Regions from separate parts of the Pantoea sp. X-Soil-TKNS-1207 genome, predicted to be linked through region 2. Evidence: predicted binding sites of a transcription regulator. Region 2 holds the regulator's gene; each other region holds the start of a gene.
What was found. The regulator CRP, encoded in region 2, controls carbon source genes, mostly activating them, when cyclic AMP is high. The targets are predictions, from matches to a motif close to ATGTGANNNNNNTCACAT.
Positions count from the first base shown of each region.

Region 1: the regulator CRP is predicted to act here: its motif matches at 2,420-2,437, upstream of AC6I8V_RS10510 (sugar transporter).
Region 3: the regulator CRP is predicted to act here: its motif matches at 3,132-3,149, upstream of AC6I8V_RS03740 (iron-containing alcohol dehydrogenase).

Region 1 is NZ_AP035958.1:2,236,470-2,241,251, forward strand. It holds gene ynfM (multidrug efflux MFS transporter YnfM/SxtP(Kp)) at 1-1,247, shown strand, start outside; gene AC6I8V_RS10500 (hypothetical protein) at 1,413-1,670, shown strand; gene cybB (cytochrome b561) at 1,775-2,314, shown strand; gene AC6I8V_RS10510 (sugar transporter) at 2,489-3,673, shown strand; gene bhsA (multiple stress resistance protein BhsA) at 3,736-3,993, opposite strand; gene AC6I8V_RS10520 (TetR/AcrR family transcriptional regulator) at 4,286-4,782, shown strand, end outside.
Region 2 is NZ_AP035958.1:3,960,525-3,965,306, reverse strand. It holds gene argD (bifunctional acetylornithine/succinyldiaminopimelate transaminase) at 1-330, shown strand, start outside; gene AC6I8V_RS18505 (YccS/YhfK family putative transporter) at 332-2,407, opposite strand; gene crp (cAMP-activated global transcriptional regulator CRP) at 2,466-3,098, opposite strand; gene AC6I8V_RS18495 (OsmC family protein) at 3,399-3,803, shown strand; gene AC6I8V_RS18490 (phosphoribulokinase) at 3,896-4,765, opposite strand.
Region 3 is NZ_AP035958.1:837,851-842,632, forward strand. It holds gene AC6I8V_RS03730 (phosphoglycerate dehydrogenase) at 1-909, opposite strand, end outside; gene AC6I8V_RS03735 (dihydrodipicolinate synthase family protein) at 970-1,854, opposite strand; gene AC6I8V_RS03740 (iron-containing alcohol dehydrogenase) at 1,872-3,020, opposite strand; gene dtnK (D-threonate kinase) at 3,214-4,485, shown strand; gene AC6I8V_RS03750 (D-threonate 4-phosphate dehydrogenase) at 4,478-4,782, shown strand, end outside.

The DNA.
Region 1 (4,782 bases), 1.7 Mb from region 2:
CTTCTCAGGCTGTGACACTTGATGAGGATGAAGTGTCCGTTGAGCCTGCTTCTGTCGCAACGCCGCTAACCTGGATTGAACGCGGATCGCCGCAATTTATGCGGGTGACCCTTGCCCTGTTCTCTGCCGGTCTTGCCACCTTTGCCCTGCTGTATTGTGTTCAGCCGATTCTGCCGGTGCTCTCCCAGCAGTTTGGCGTCTCGCCTGCCGCCAGCAGTATTTCGCTGTCGTTGTCCACGGCACTGATGGCGCTGGGTTTGCTGGTGACCGGACCGCTGTCCGATGCCATTGGCCGTAAATCGGTGATGGTGACCGCGCTGTTGCTGGCCGCGATCTGCACCGTGATCTCCGCGATGATGACCAGCTGGCACGGCATTCTGCTGATGCGCGCGCTGATTGGCCTGTCATTAAGCGGCGTTGCGGCGGTGGGGATGACTTACCTGAGCGAAGAGATTCATCCGCGCGTGATCGCGTTCTCGATGGGGCTGTATATCAGCGGTAACTCAATCGGTGGGATGAGCGGACGCCTGCTGACCGGGGTGCTGACCGACATCTTTTCGTGGCGCATCGCCATTGGCGTAATTGGCTGCTTTTCGCTGGCTTCCGCGCTGATGTTCTGGAAAATCCTGCCCGCCTCACGCCATTTCCGCCCGGCCTCGTTACGGCCACGTAATTTGCTGATCAACTTCCGCCTGCACTGGCGTGATAAAGGACTGCCGCTACTGTTCGCGGAGGGCTTCCTGTTGATGGGCGCGTTTGTCACCCTGTTCAACTACATTGGCTATCGCCTGCTGAGCGCGCCGTGGTTTCTCAGCCAGGCGGTGGTGGGTTTGCTGTCGGTGGTGTATCTGACCGGGTCGTGGAGTTCTCCCAAAGCCGGGGCGATGACCAGCCGTTTTGGCCGCGGTCCGGTGATGATCGGTGCGACGGCGATCATGCTGTGCGGTCTGCTGCTGACGGCCTTTAATACCCTGTGGATCATCCTGCCTGGGATGATGCTGTTTACCGCCGGATTTTTTGCCGCCCACTCCGTTGCCAGCGGCTGGATTGGTCCGCGCGCCCGTCGCGCCAAAGGCCAGGCCTCTTCCCTCTATTTATTCAGCTACTACGTCGGCTCCAGCGTAGCCGGAACCTTAGGCGGCGTGTTCTGGCACAGCTTTGGCTGGGGCGGTGTGACCGCGTTTATCAGCGTGCTGCTGCTGCTGGCGCTGCTGGTTGGCTGGCGGTTGCAGTGCCGTAAACTGTAATCCTCTTCATCTTTCCTTCGGGGCCTTGCGCCCCGCTCTCTCCCCGCCAGGACACGTTCGGACAAACCTTTAGTACCAAATAAAACAAAATACCCAGAGATCGCTATAATTCCTTCTATTCCAACAATAGTTAGAATTTTTTTTTCACAGCAATGAGGAAGCCAGATGGGTCTCTATTATTATGTCGATAAGCACGCGGGCTATAACGATAATCATGTGGTACATGCAACGGGTTGTCCCTTCCTTCCCCCCGATACGGCGCGGCGTTTTCTCGGCACTTTCTATACCGCAAACGCGGCAATTCAGCAGGCGCGTAAATTTTATCCCAGCGCCCTGGGTTGTGAACATTGTTGCCCGGTGGCGGTAAAAAAAAACCTGACCACTCAACATAGCGTGGCGCTAAAACACATGGTGCGACTCTGATAATCCTGGCCTGAAATCGCCCGCGACGTTGCGCCATTTTGTTAAGTTTTCCTGCCGCATTTCGCTATGTTAGACACAGGCTATTTTCTTTAGGTGATTAATTAATGCGGGAAAAATTCGCAACGTCGCAAATTGCCCTCCACTGGCTGACTGTCCTGTTGATCGCCGTCGCTTATACCACCATTGAACTGCGTGGCTTTGCACCGCGTGGATCGCTGCTGCGTAGTCTGATGATGATGACGCACTTCAGCTGTGGCGTCTCGGTGTGGGTGTTGATGCTGGTACGTGGCGCGCTGCGTCATCGCCACCGCACGCCGGGCATTATGCCGCCCCCGCCGCGCTGGCAGCAGTGGATTGCCAATCTGATGCATATCCTGCTCTACGCGCTGTTCCTGGTGTTGCCGTTGCTGGGCGTGTCGTCGAAATATCTCAACGGACGGCCGTGGCAGCTGTTTGGTCTGCCAATGCCGGTCGCCGCTACGCCGGATTTCGATCTCGCCGATACGCTGATTGGCTGGCATGAAACCCTGGCGCCGCTCGGCTACTGGCTAATTGGCCTGCATGCCGCCGCCGCGTTGCTGCATCACTATGTTCTGAAAGACAACACGCTGGCGCGTATGATGCCCGCGCGGAAACGGAGTTAATAACCTCAGGCTATTAACCCGCGCGTTGGCGATAAAAAATATTCAGTAATAAAACGCGCTTAGACGGTTTCCCTCAGCGTTTTAATCCCTCACAATAGGCACAAATTGTGACGAAGGTCACTTTACATGGGTGCACCTTCGCCCCTCACCTGCTGCCTGACTGATCTTAAATTAATGCAATCAACTACCGTCTCTCGTAAAACGGCCTGGCTACGTGTGGTACTGCTGGCTATCGCTGCTTTCGTCTTTAACACCACCGAGTTTGTGCCGGTCGGCCTGCTGTCCGATATCGCCGCCAGCTATGGAATGAAAACCGCGGATGTCGGCATCATGCTGACCATCTATGCCTGGGTGGTGGCGCTGTTATCGCTGCCGCTGATGCTGCTGACGCGCAATGTCGAACGCCGTATGCTGCTGGCGATCCTGTTTGTGCTGTTTATCGCCAGCCATGTGCTCTCCTCGGTCGCCTGGGACTTCAACTCGCTGGTGCTTTCGCGTATCGGCATCGCGCTGGCCCATGCGGTGTTCTGGTCGATTACCGCCTCGCTGGCGATTCGTGTCGCCCCGGCTGGTAAAAAAACCCAGGCACTGAGTATGCTGGCAACCGGCACCGCACTGGCGATGGTGCTGGGCGTTCCGATTGGCCGCGTGGTCGGGCAATATCTCGGCTGGCGCACCACCTTTGGCATGATTGGTCTCTCCGCGCTGGTGCTGCTGGTGCTGTTGATGCGCATTCTGCCGCGCCTGCCGAGCGAACATACGGGTTCGCTCAGCAGCGTACCGATGCTATTTCGTCGCCCGGCGCTGGTCAGCATGTATGTGCTGGTCACGGTGGTGGTTACCGCGCATTACACCGCCTACAGCTATATCGAGCCGTTTATGCAGGTAGTGGCTAACGCCGGTGAGAACTTCACCACGCTGTTGCTGCTGCTGTTTGGATCGGCGGGCATTATTGGCAGCGTGTTGTTCAGCACGCTCGGCAATAAATATCCGTCCTCGCTGCTGATCGCCGCTATCGCGGTGATTACCCTGAGCATGGGGCTGCTGATTTTCGCTGCGGTGCGTCCGGCAGCCATCGTCACGCTCTGTATTTTCTGGGGTATGGCGATGATGATGATCGGACTGGCGATGCAGGTACGCGTGCTGTCGCTGGCTCCGGATGCTACCGACGTGGCGATGTCGCTGATGTCGGGTATTTACAATATTGGGATTGGTGCTGGCGCCCTGTTGGGAAATCAGGTCAGCCTGCATATGAAGATGGCGGATGTGGGCAACGTCGGCGGGATCATTGGTCTCGTGGCGCTGTTCTGGTGTATCTACATTTTCCGTCGTTATCCGCAGTTACGTTCCAACGGTTAAAAAAAGGGCTTCAGATAGCTACTATCTGAAGCCTGCCCCTTCGAATCAACGTCTGATATCAATTATTTATAAATGTCTGCTGTGCCATGCAGGTTGTTCTTGCCAGAGGTCGAAGTGATGCGGAAAGACTTTGCTCCGGCAGCATTGGCCTTTTCCGACAGTTGATTCTCCAGTGATGTCAGATCCGTACTACCTGTTGAGGTCACCACGCCAACCTGCTGTTCATTAAGCGGGGTCTGATCGACCTGCTCGGCAGCGAAACTGGCAAATGCGATGGATGACAGGGCCGCAGCGGCCAACATCAGTTTTAAACTTTTCATAATCGTCTCTCTTCTTGCAGATGAATTGGGTTGATCGCCATTAAATTAACAATCGTTAAATAAATGCTAGATCCAAAGCCGTTCTCGCGTCAATAGATTTATTAACGTTTGTTATTTTAATGGGAAGTGGCGTCAGTATGGGCTTCCGTGCTATGTGGCACTTCACCAAACAGGCGATTTTTACCGGCGGAGCACAAACGGGCAAATCAGTCGCTACGCTCTGCGCTTCGGCATTGCATATTTTTTTAATGATCGGTAATTTAATAAGGTGTTTTGCACGCTGTGAGGATGTATGAACCAATCCACAACGCCCCTGCGGAAAAGTCGCGGGCGGCCAAAAGTGTTTGATCGTGAAGACGCCTTGGATAAAGCGCTGATGCTGTTCTGGGCGCACGGTTACGAAGGTACCTCGCTGGCCGATCTGGTGAGCGCCACCGGAGCCAAGGCACCCACGCTGTATGCCGAATTTGCCAACAAAGAAGGTCTGTTCAAAGCGGCGATGCAGCGCTATCTCGACAAGTTCAGCGCGCAACGCAATGCGGTGCTGCATGATAAAACGCGTAATGTGCAGTCGGCGATTGAAGCCTATTTTCGCGCTACCGCTGCCTGTTTTACCGCCAGCGATAAACCGGCGGGCTGCTTCTTAATTTCGACCTCCAGCGCGCTGTCGCCGGATTCCGCCGATGTCGCCCGCCTGCTGGAACAGCAACATCATGCGCAGGAAATCGCGTTGCAGCAGTTCCTTGCGGCCCGCCAACAGCAGGGCGAAATTCCGGCTGACAGCAATAC
Region 2 (4,782 bases):
GCGCTCGATATTATCAACACCCCGGAAGTGTTAAACGGTGTGGATGCGCGTCGTCAGCAGTTTGTCGAGGCGCTGAAAGCGCTGGATAGCAAGTTCGACCTGTTCAGCGACATCCGTGGCAAAGGGTTGCTGATTGGCGCTGCGCTTAAGCCGCAGCACGCCAGCAAAGCGCGCGACATTCTGCACGCCGCCGCGGCCGAAGGACTGATGATTCTGACTGCCGGTACTGATGTGATCCGTTTTGTCCCGTCGCTGGTGATTGAGCCGACCGACATCGAAGAAGGCATGGTGCGTTTCGCCGTAGCCGTGGAAAAGGTGCTGGCGGCGTAAGCTAGCTTTTTACCCGCAAGCGCATCCGCCAGCGGCCGTGATGGGGTCGCTGGCTCCATGCCAGAGAAGATATGGTATGCATCACGTTGAGGTGTTGCAGGATGCGCTTCACATGCTGTTCCACGATGGTAATCGCCCCTTCGTTGATGTTCTCCGGCGCTTCGAGGATGTTGCTGTCATTACCCGGCCCGTCATACGCCAGCCGCTGCTGACAACGCTGTAGCGCGATTTCGCAGGATTGCAGATAACGCTCCGCCAGCTTTGGCGTCAGCATGGTATGTTCACGCGCCAGAATGGTCATGGCGTTGATATGTTCAACAATGAACTGGCTGTGCGTCACCCACATGCGCATATCTTTCAGATACTGCGAATTAAACCCCGGCTCGGTCATCGCCTGATTGAGTGAGTTAAATAGCGCGTTGTGCGCCTGATTGACCCGGATACGTTGATACGCCAGCTTCTCCGGTGATTGTTCCGGTCCGAGCAACAGTTGCAGCGCTTCCTGATAGGTTTCCAGCGCATCGTGCGCGTTCTTTCGCAGCAAACCGCTCTGCCACTGCGGCCACAGCCAAATCATGCCGCCAAAGGCAATCAGGCATCCCATCAGCGTATCCATCATACGCGGCAGCAGAAACTCCGCGCCGTTCAGCGACAGCAGTTGTAGCGAATATACCGCCGTCACGGTAAAGCCAATCATCGACCAGCCGTAATACTTGCGCGTCACCAGATAGCTGGCGAGGGTAATCACCAGCATAAACAGTAGCGCCATCGACTCCGGCACGGCGAAGCGCAGCGAGGCGGCGGCGATTAACAGCCCGGCGAAGGTGCCGAGCGCACGGTGCTGAATCCTGACCCGCGTGGCGCTGTAGCCGTTCTGACTGACGAACATGGTGGTCATCAGAATCCAGTAAGGTTTGGGGATATTGAAGAACAGCGCCAGCCCGCTGCCGAACATCAGCATCACGGCAAAGCGCGCCGCGGTGCGCAGCGCCGGGGACTTCAGCGACAGGTAGCTGCGCAGCGCAGGAAAAAAGGGCAGACGCCGCTGGCGATCGGCCATCAGGTCGCGGGTGTAGAGCGGTTTCTGGCTACGCAATACGCGCGCAATGCGGCTGAAGTGGTACAGGCAAAAGTTACTCACCGGGTTATCCGGGTTCTGACGCGCAATCTTTTCCAGCGCGCTCAGCTGCTTGTCCATCTGGAAACGCTCCGGCAGCTGGTGATAGAGAATCGCGTCGGCCAGGATGCGCAGCCGGGCTGAGATGGTTTTGGCGTTCCAGCGGATCACCGCTTCCGCGTGGCTCTGCTCCACCAGTTTTTGCACCTCTTCCGGCTGATGCAGGCTGACGGAGATATGTTCCTGGAGATCGAGCGCCACCTGGAAGGCACGCGTCAGCCGTTTGTGGCTGTTGTCATTGCTGGCAGACAGCATATGCATCTGCTGATAGCAGGTGGTGATCAGATCGACCGCCTTCTGTTGACGCGCCAGCAACGGCGGCAGCGCCTTTTCCGGATCGGTCAGCTGCGTCAGCAGAGTGTATTTGGCATCGCAATAGTCGGCCAGTTCGCGGTACAGCAGGCTGAGGGTTTCGCGCATCGGCTGCTCTTTCCACAGCCAGAACCAGAACCAGTTAAACAGCCCGTACCACAGCGTGCCGCCGATATACAGCAGCGGCGGCACCCACATCGGCATACGTCCGGCCAGGCTGAGGGTAAAAATAGCGGCGATCAGCGTGGCGGGCAGCAAACGGCCATGCAACGGGCTGATCTCACCGGTCACGCCAATCAGCAGGGGCAGAATCAGCAGAATCAGCGGCAGGGGAATATGGTAATTGGTCAGCCACTGGATCAGAAAGCTGCCGGTGGCAAACAGGGAGCCGCCGACAATCAGGCGTTTAAAGAAGCGTTTGTGCGGCGTGTCGAGACCGGCGATGTTGCAGCAGGCAGGGACCAGCGAGAACAACAGGCCTTTTTGCAGATCGCCGAACAGCCAACCGAGCGCCACGGGCAGGCATAACACCAGCGTTTGCCGCAGGGCATAGTTAACTTCGGGATGATAGATGATTCGACGCCACATCAGCTCATCGCAGACAAAAACGGCGTGATGCTGCCATCACGCCGTAGGTGAGAAGAAATTAGCGGGTGCCGTAAACGACGATGGTTTTACCATGTGCTGAGATCAGATTTTGATCTTCCAGCATTTTCAGAATACGGCCGACTGTTTCACGTGAACAGCCGACGATCTGACCAATTTCCTGACGGGTGATTTTGATCTGCATCCCGTCCGGGTGGGTCATGGCATCGGGCTGTTTGGCCAGATTAAGCAGTGTCTGCGCAATGCGACCTGTCACATCAAGGAAGGCAAGGTTGCCTACTTTTTCTGATGTCACCTGCAGGCGACGTGCCATCTGCGACGAAAGACGCATTAAAATATCCGGGTTTACCTGAATCAGCTGACGGAATTTTTTGTAGGAAATTTCAGCCACTTCGCAGGCAGTTTTCGCTCGTACCCAGGCACTACGCTCCTGACCTTCTTCAAACAGGCCAAGCTCGCCGATGAAATCTCCCTGATTGAGGTAGGAGAGGATCATCTCTTTGCCTTCTTCATCTTTAATCAGTACCGCAACGGCACCTTTCACGATGTAGTAGAGCGTTTCCGCTTTCTCACCCTGGTGGATCAGGGTGCTTTTGGATGGATATTTGTGAATATGGCAATGGGACAGGAACCATTCGAGTGTAGGGTCTGTTTGCGGTTTGCCGAGAACCATTCGCTATTATCCTCTGTTGTAATCGTGCCCAAAACACAGGGGGCAGTTTTCCCTGTCAGGCGGTGAAATCATCAAGCGCTTCCAGTTAAGGAAATTATTCGGGTGTACTCTTAAGCTTAGCTTTTGATTCATCCCGCCTTCGTCTATTGCGACGAAAATATTTTCAGCACTGTTTGTAGCACAGCTTTTGCAAGCTGTCTTCTGTTGTCTCGCTTCAGCAAAAGCCGATTAGTCTGGATTGCTGTTTATCAGGTGAAGGCGTATTCTGGCGGCAAATCAGCCTGGTCAGGAGAAAGAATAATGCAGGCACGAGTCAAGTGGGTGGAGGGGTTAACCTTTCTCGGAGAATCCTCATCGGGCCATCAGGTATTAATGGATGGGAATTCTGGCGATAAAGCGCCGAGTCCGATGGAGATGGTACTGATGGCGGCTGGTGGTTGCAGTGCGATTGACGTGGTGTCAATCCTGCAAAAAGGACGTAATGACGTGACCGATTGCGAGGTAAAACTTACCTCTACGCGTCGCGAAGAAGCGCCACGCATTTTCACGCATATTAACCTGCATTTTATTGTCAGCGGCAAAGCGCTGGGCGATAAAGCGGTGGCGCGTGCGGTCGATCTCTCGGCGGAAAAATATTGTTCGGTGGCGATCATGCTGGGCAAAGGGGTAGAGATTACCCACAGCTACGAGGTCGTTGAGTTATAACGGCTATCTCGATCGTCAATTCCAGGTGCGAATGAATTCGCACCTGGGTTTGCAGGGTCGGCATTTCTGCCGGTCATGCCATAACTTCCTGATTATTCAATCCGTTTGCCTTCAATCAGCCGTTGCACCAGCGGCGTCATAATCAATTCCATCGCCAGTCCCATTTTGCCGCCCGGCACCACCAGGGTGTTCATATGCGAGATAAAGGAACCCTGAATCATCGCCAGCAGATAGGGAAAAGCAATGCCTTCCAGGCCACGGAAATGGATCACCACGAAGCTTTCATCCAGCGACGGGATTTCGCGTGCGGCGAAGGGGTTCGAGGTATCGACGGTTGGCACGCGCTGGAAGTTGATGTGGGTACGGGAGAATTGCGGCGTGATAAAGTTGATGTAATCCTCCATCGAACGCACCACCGAATCCATTACCGCTTCGCGTGAATGGCCGCGCTCGCTGGTATCGCGCACCAGCTTCTGAATCCACTCCAGATTGACGATCGGCACCACGCCCACCAGCAAATCAACATGCTCCGCCACATTGTGCGGCTGCGTTACGACGCCGCCATGCAGACCTTCATAAAACAGCACGTCGGTGTTTTCCGGCAGCGGCTGCCAGGGCGTAAAGGTGCCGGGCACCTGATTCCACGGCACCGCCTCATCGTAGGTGTGCAGATATTTGCGCGACTGGCCGAGGCCGGTCTGACCATAATGCTTAAAGGTCTGCTCCAGCAGGCCAAAATCGTTGGCTTCCGGCCCGAAGTAGCTGATATGACGGCCAAGATCGCGCGCTTTGCGGATCGCCATATCCATTTCCGGGCGGGTATAACGGTGGAAACTGTCGCCTTCCAGCTCTGCGGCATGCAGATCCAACTGCTGGAAAATTTTACGGAAGGCAAGGCTGGTAGTGGTAGTTCCGGCGCCGCTGGAACCGGTGACGGCAATAATCGGATGCCTGGCTGACATAACAAAGCTCCCTGTGA
Region 3 (4,782 bases), 1.2 Mb from region 2:
CACGCACTGCACAATCTGCGTCACGCAGCGTTCGCCGATGGCGCTGATGGCCCCGTCGGTGTAGCCCGCGATATGCGAGGTTGGAATAAAGTTGCTGAGGGTGAACAGCGGATGCTCCGCCAGCGGCTCCTGCTCGAATACGTCGGCGGCAGCTCCGGCAATGACGTTGTCCTGCAACGCATGGAACAGATCCTGTTCATTCACCACGCCACCGCGCGATACGTTGATCAGGAAGGCGCTTTTCTTCATGCGTCTGATGCGAGCGGCATCAAACAGGTTGCGCGTTTCATTGGTCAGCGGGGTGTGCAGGGTGATGAAGTCGCTCGCCTCGGTCAGCTGGTCCATGCTGACGAATTCAATGCCGTGTTGCGCAGCGAATTTCTCGTCCGGGTAAAAATCGAAGGCGATGACGCGCATGTTGAAACCTTTGGCGCGCAGCGCGACCTGCTTACCTATATTGCCCAGCCCCACGATGCCGAGGGTTTTGCCATACACATCGGTGGCAAAAATGCGCGGCCAGTTGCCTGCACGGGTTTCGACCGCCGCCTGGGTAACCTGGCGCGCGCTGTTAAGGATGAGCGCGAAGGCAAAATCGGCCACCGCGTGTTTGTTGGCATCCGGCACGTTGGTGACGTAAATGCCGCGCGCGCGCGTGGCGTCGAGATTGATGTTATCGACGCCGACCCCATGCTTGCAGACGATCTTCAACTGCGGCGCTTTGCTCAGCAGCTCTTCATTGACGTCGGTAAAGGCAACAATCATCGCCACGGTGTCAGCCAGATGCGGCTCCAGCGCGCTGAGCGGGGCATCGGCGGGCAGAGCGATCAGCTCAAAACCCTGCTGTTGCAGCGTGGTGATTGGTGTTGCGTCATATTTAGCGAACGAGGGTGAGGTACAGATGACTTTCATAACGCTTCCCGGTGTAAAAAGTGGATCAGGCAAGGGCAGCAGCCGCTGCCCTGACGGCCGTTACTGCAAATACTGGTTTACGATCTGGCGAATCTTCTGCTCTTCAGCCGCGCTGAAGCGTACCGCGTAGCGACTGTCGCCCACGTCATAACCGAGCAGGGAGACGGCTTTTTTCACCGCCGCCGGCGAGAAGCCCACGCTGTAAAGGTCGGTACGCAGGCCAGTAACGTTTTCCTGCGCCAGGCGCGAACCTTCGATGTCGCCCGCGTGGAAGCGCGCCCAGATGGCGTTGATCTCTTTCGGCGCCACGTTAGCGAGGCCGGAGATGCAGGCGGAGCAGCCATCAACGAAGCCCTGATGGATCAGCGAATCCGGGCCATTCAGCACGTCAAAGTTGTCGATCCCTTCCGCCGCTTTCAGGAAGCCGCTCAGGCTTTCATAGCTACCGGCGCTGTCTTTGATGCCGATAATGTTCGGGTGCGCGGCCAGCGTGCGCACCGTTTCCGGTTGCAGCGTGTTGCCGGTACGCGCCGGGATGTTGTAAAGGAACAGCGGTACGCTCAGGGCATCGGCGACGGTCTGATAGTGATAAATCAGCTCGTCCTGTTTCAGCGGCACGAAATACGGGGTGATCACCGATACGGCATCCACGCCCAGTTTTGCAATCTGCTGGCCGAGACGGATGGTTTCACGCGTCGAGATTTCGCCAATATGGGCCACGACCGGCGCGCTGCCGTTGACTTCATCAACGCAGGTTGCGGTGACCGCCACTTTTTCCTGATCGTTAAGGACGAAGAACTCGCCGTTGGTGCCGCCGCAGAAAATACCGTTACCGGCGCTCAGCTGGCGTTTCACCTGCTCACGCTGAGTGGCGGGATTGAACGTGCCGTCGCGATCAAAGGTGGTGACAATGGCGGTCAGTACGCCCTGGATTTTATTACTCATAATTTCCTCGATAGTCCTTAGTGATTCAGAGCCGGAAACAGCGTCAGGTAGACGTTTCGCACGTCATCGGCGCTGACTTTCATCGGTACATTCTTCATCAGGCGCTGCACGTCGAGCGCGGCTTCCACCAGGTAGGGCAGGTGATCCGGGGCGATGCCCAGCTCTTCCAGGCTGGCAGGCAGCTTCAGGCGTTGCACCAGCGCGGCAAAGTAGTCCACCAGCGCGTGCGATTTCGCTTCTTCATCCAGTTTGAGATCGGCATCGGGCAGCAGATCGTAAGCCTGAGCGAATTTGCTCACTGCCGCCGGACGGACAAAACGCATACACGGCGCCAGCAGAATGGCGTTCGCCACGCCGTGTGGGATGTGATACTTGCCGCCCAGCGGGTATGACATGGCGTGCACCAGATGGGTACCGGCATGGGCAATCGAGGCGCCGCCGTAGTAAGAGGCCCACAACATATTCAGACGCGCTTCCAGATTGCCCGGCTCGGCGACGGCTGTTTCGAGGCTGGCGAACAGTTTCTTCATGCCAATCAGCGCATAGTTGTCACTCACCGGGTTGGCAACCGTAGCGGTGAAGCACTCAATCAGGTGGCAAAGGGCATCAATGCCGGTGGAAGAGGCGATATGCGGCGGCATACTGGTGGTCAGTTCCGGCACCAGCGCCACGTAATCCGGCAGCATCACCGGCGTGATAATGCCGACCTTGGTTTCTTTCTCCGGAATCGCCAGAATGGCGTTCGGCGTGGCTTCAGAGCCGGTGCCCGCGGTGGTTGGAATCAACAGCGAGGTGGTGCGGCTCAGCGGTTTTTCCCCTGCCAGCAGCGCGTCCAGCGACGGTGCGCCGTTAACGCACAGCACAGACAGCAGCTTGGCCACATCCAGCACGCTACCGCCGCCAATACCAATTACCAGATCCACATCGGTGGTTGGCAGAGCGGCAACAATCGCGGCCACATCATGCTGGCTTGGTTCCGGCGGCACGCTGTTCACCACGCTGAGGCTGGCGATCTGCTGCTTCAGCTGCGCAATTAAGGTCTGAACCGCGGGGATGCCCTCTATATTCTTATCGGTGACCAGCAGAGCTTTCTGCTTGCCTTGCAGCAGGTAGCTGAGGTCATTAAGTGCCTGATAGCCGCTGATCACGGTGCTGTTGATATTCATTTCGTACCCTTTTCCCGGTGTTATCGCGCCAGATTGATTAGTTCTGCTCAATGGATTGCGATGTCTGTCACTAACTGTGCCTGAATTTATAGGGCATATTGATTTCAATTAATTTGATCTTGCTCACATATAATCAATCATGATTGAATATAATCAATCTCAACACGGCACGCTGCCCGTTACAGGAGAGAGAATGCGTTCACAACCATGGAAAACGCCGGTTCTGGTGATTGCCGATGATTTTACCGGCGCTAACGATGCCGGAAGCGGACTGGCCCGGGCAGGGGCGCGCGTACATGTGCTGTTCAATAGCGAGACGCCGCACGATGCCTCCGCTGCCGATGTGCTGGTGATAAGTACCGACAGCCGGGCGGTGAGCGCCGACGAGGCGGCTCAGCGCACCCGCGCCGCCGTGCAGCAATATCAGGCGATCGCCCAGGATGGCTGGCTGTTTAAAAAGATGGATTCCACGCTGCGTGGTAATCCGGGCGCGGAAATTAGCGCGGCATTGCAGGCCAGCGGCAAAACGCTGGCGCTGGTGGTGCCTGCGGTGCCGAAGCTGGGGCGCACCACGCGCCACGGTGAAGTCTGGATCAATCAGCAGCGGCTGACCGATACCGAGTTCGCCAGCGATCCCAAAACGCCGGTTCCCAGCAGCAACGTACTCGAACGGTTGCAGATGCAAAGCGCGTTACCGGGTGAGGTGATCGATCTCGCGACCCTGCGCAGCGGCACGCTTCCGCAGGTGCTGGCGGGCAAGCGCGGGCTGGTGGTGATTGATATCGAGCAGGATGCGGATCTCGCCTTATTGATGCAGGCCGCCGCCACGCTGGCAACGCGTCCGCTGCTGGCGGGTGCCTCTGGTTTGGGTGACGCGCTCGGTGAGTTTCTTGCCGCACGCCCGGCGCGCCCGGTGCTGGCGGTAGTCGGTTCGATGAGCGCCATTGCCCGGCAGCAGATCGACCGTCTCGCCAGCCAGCGCGCCATCCGCATTATCGATATTGATATCCGCCAGCTGTTTGCCCAACCGGCGTGGCCACAGGCCAGTGACTGGCAGCAGACGATGCAGCAGGCGCTACAGGCCGGGACGCACTGCGTGGTACGAACCACGCAACATGCCGGACAGCGCCACGATATTGACGCGCTGTGTCAGCAGCATCAGGTTTCCCGCCAGCAGCTGGGTGAGCGTATTTGCCAGTTCCTGGCGCAGCTGACCGAAGCGGTGTGCCGCACCGTCCAACCCGCCGGGCTGTATCTTTCCGGCGGCGATGTGGCGATTGCCGTGGCGCAGGCGCTCGGCGCCAGTGGTTTTCAGATTCAGGGCCTGGTGGCGGGCTGCGTGCCGCACGGGGTTTTGCTTAATAGTGAGTTACACCTGCCGGTGATGACCAAAGCGGGTGGCTTTGGCGACGAAAACACCCTGGTAGAAGCCATTCGTTTTATTGAGGAGAAGTCGAGTGAATAAAATTATTGCGGTGACCATGGGCGATCCGGCGGGCATCAGCCCGGAGATCATCATTAAAGCGCTGGCGGAAGGCGAACTTGCGGGCGTGCCTGCGGTAGTTGTCGGCTGCGCCAGCACGCTGCGTCGGGTGATGGGATTGAACATTACGCCGCAGGTGGAACTGCGCGTGCTGGATCAGGTGAAAGATGCGCATTTCGCACCGGGCATCATCAACGTGATTGATGAGCCGCTGGCGAACCCGGAAGCACTGAAGCCGGGCGTGGTGCAAAAAGAGGCGGGCGATCTCGCCTGGCGCTG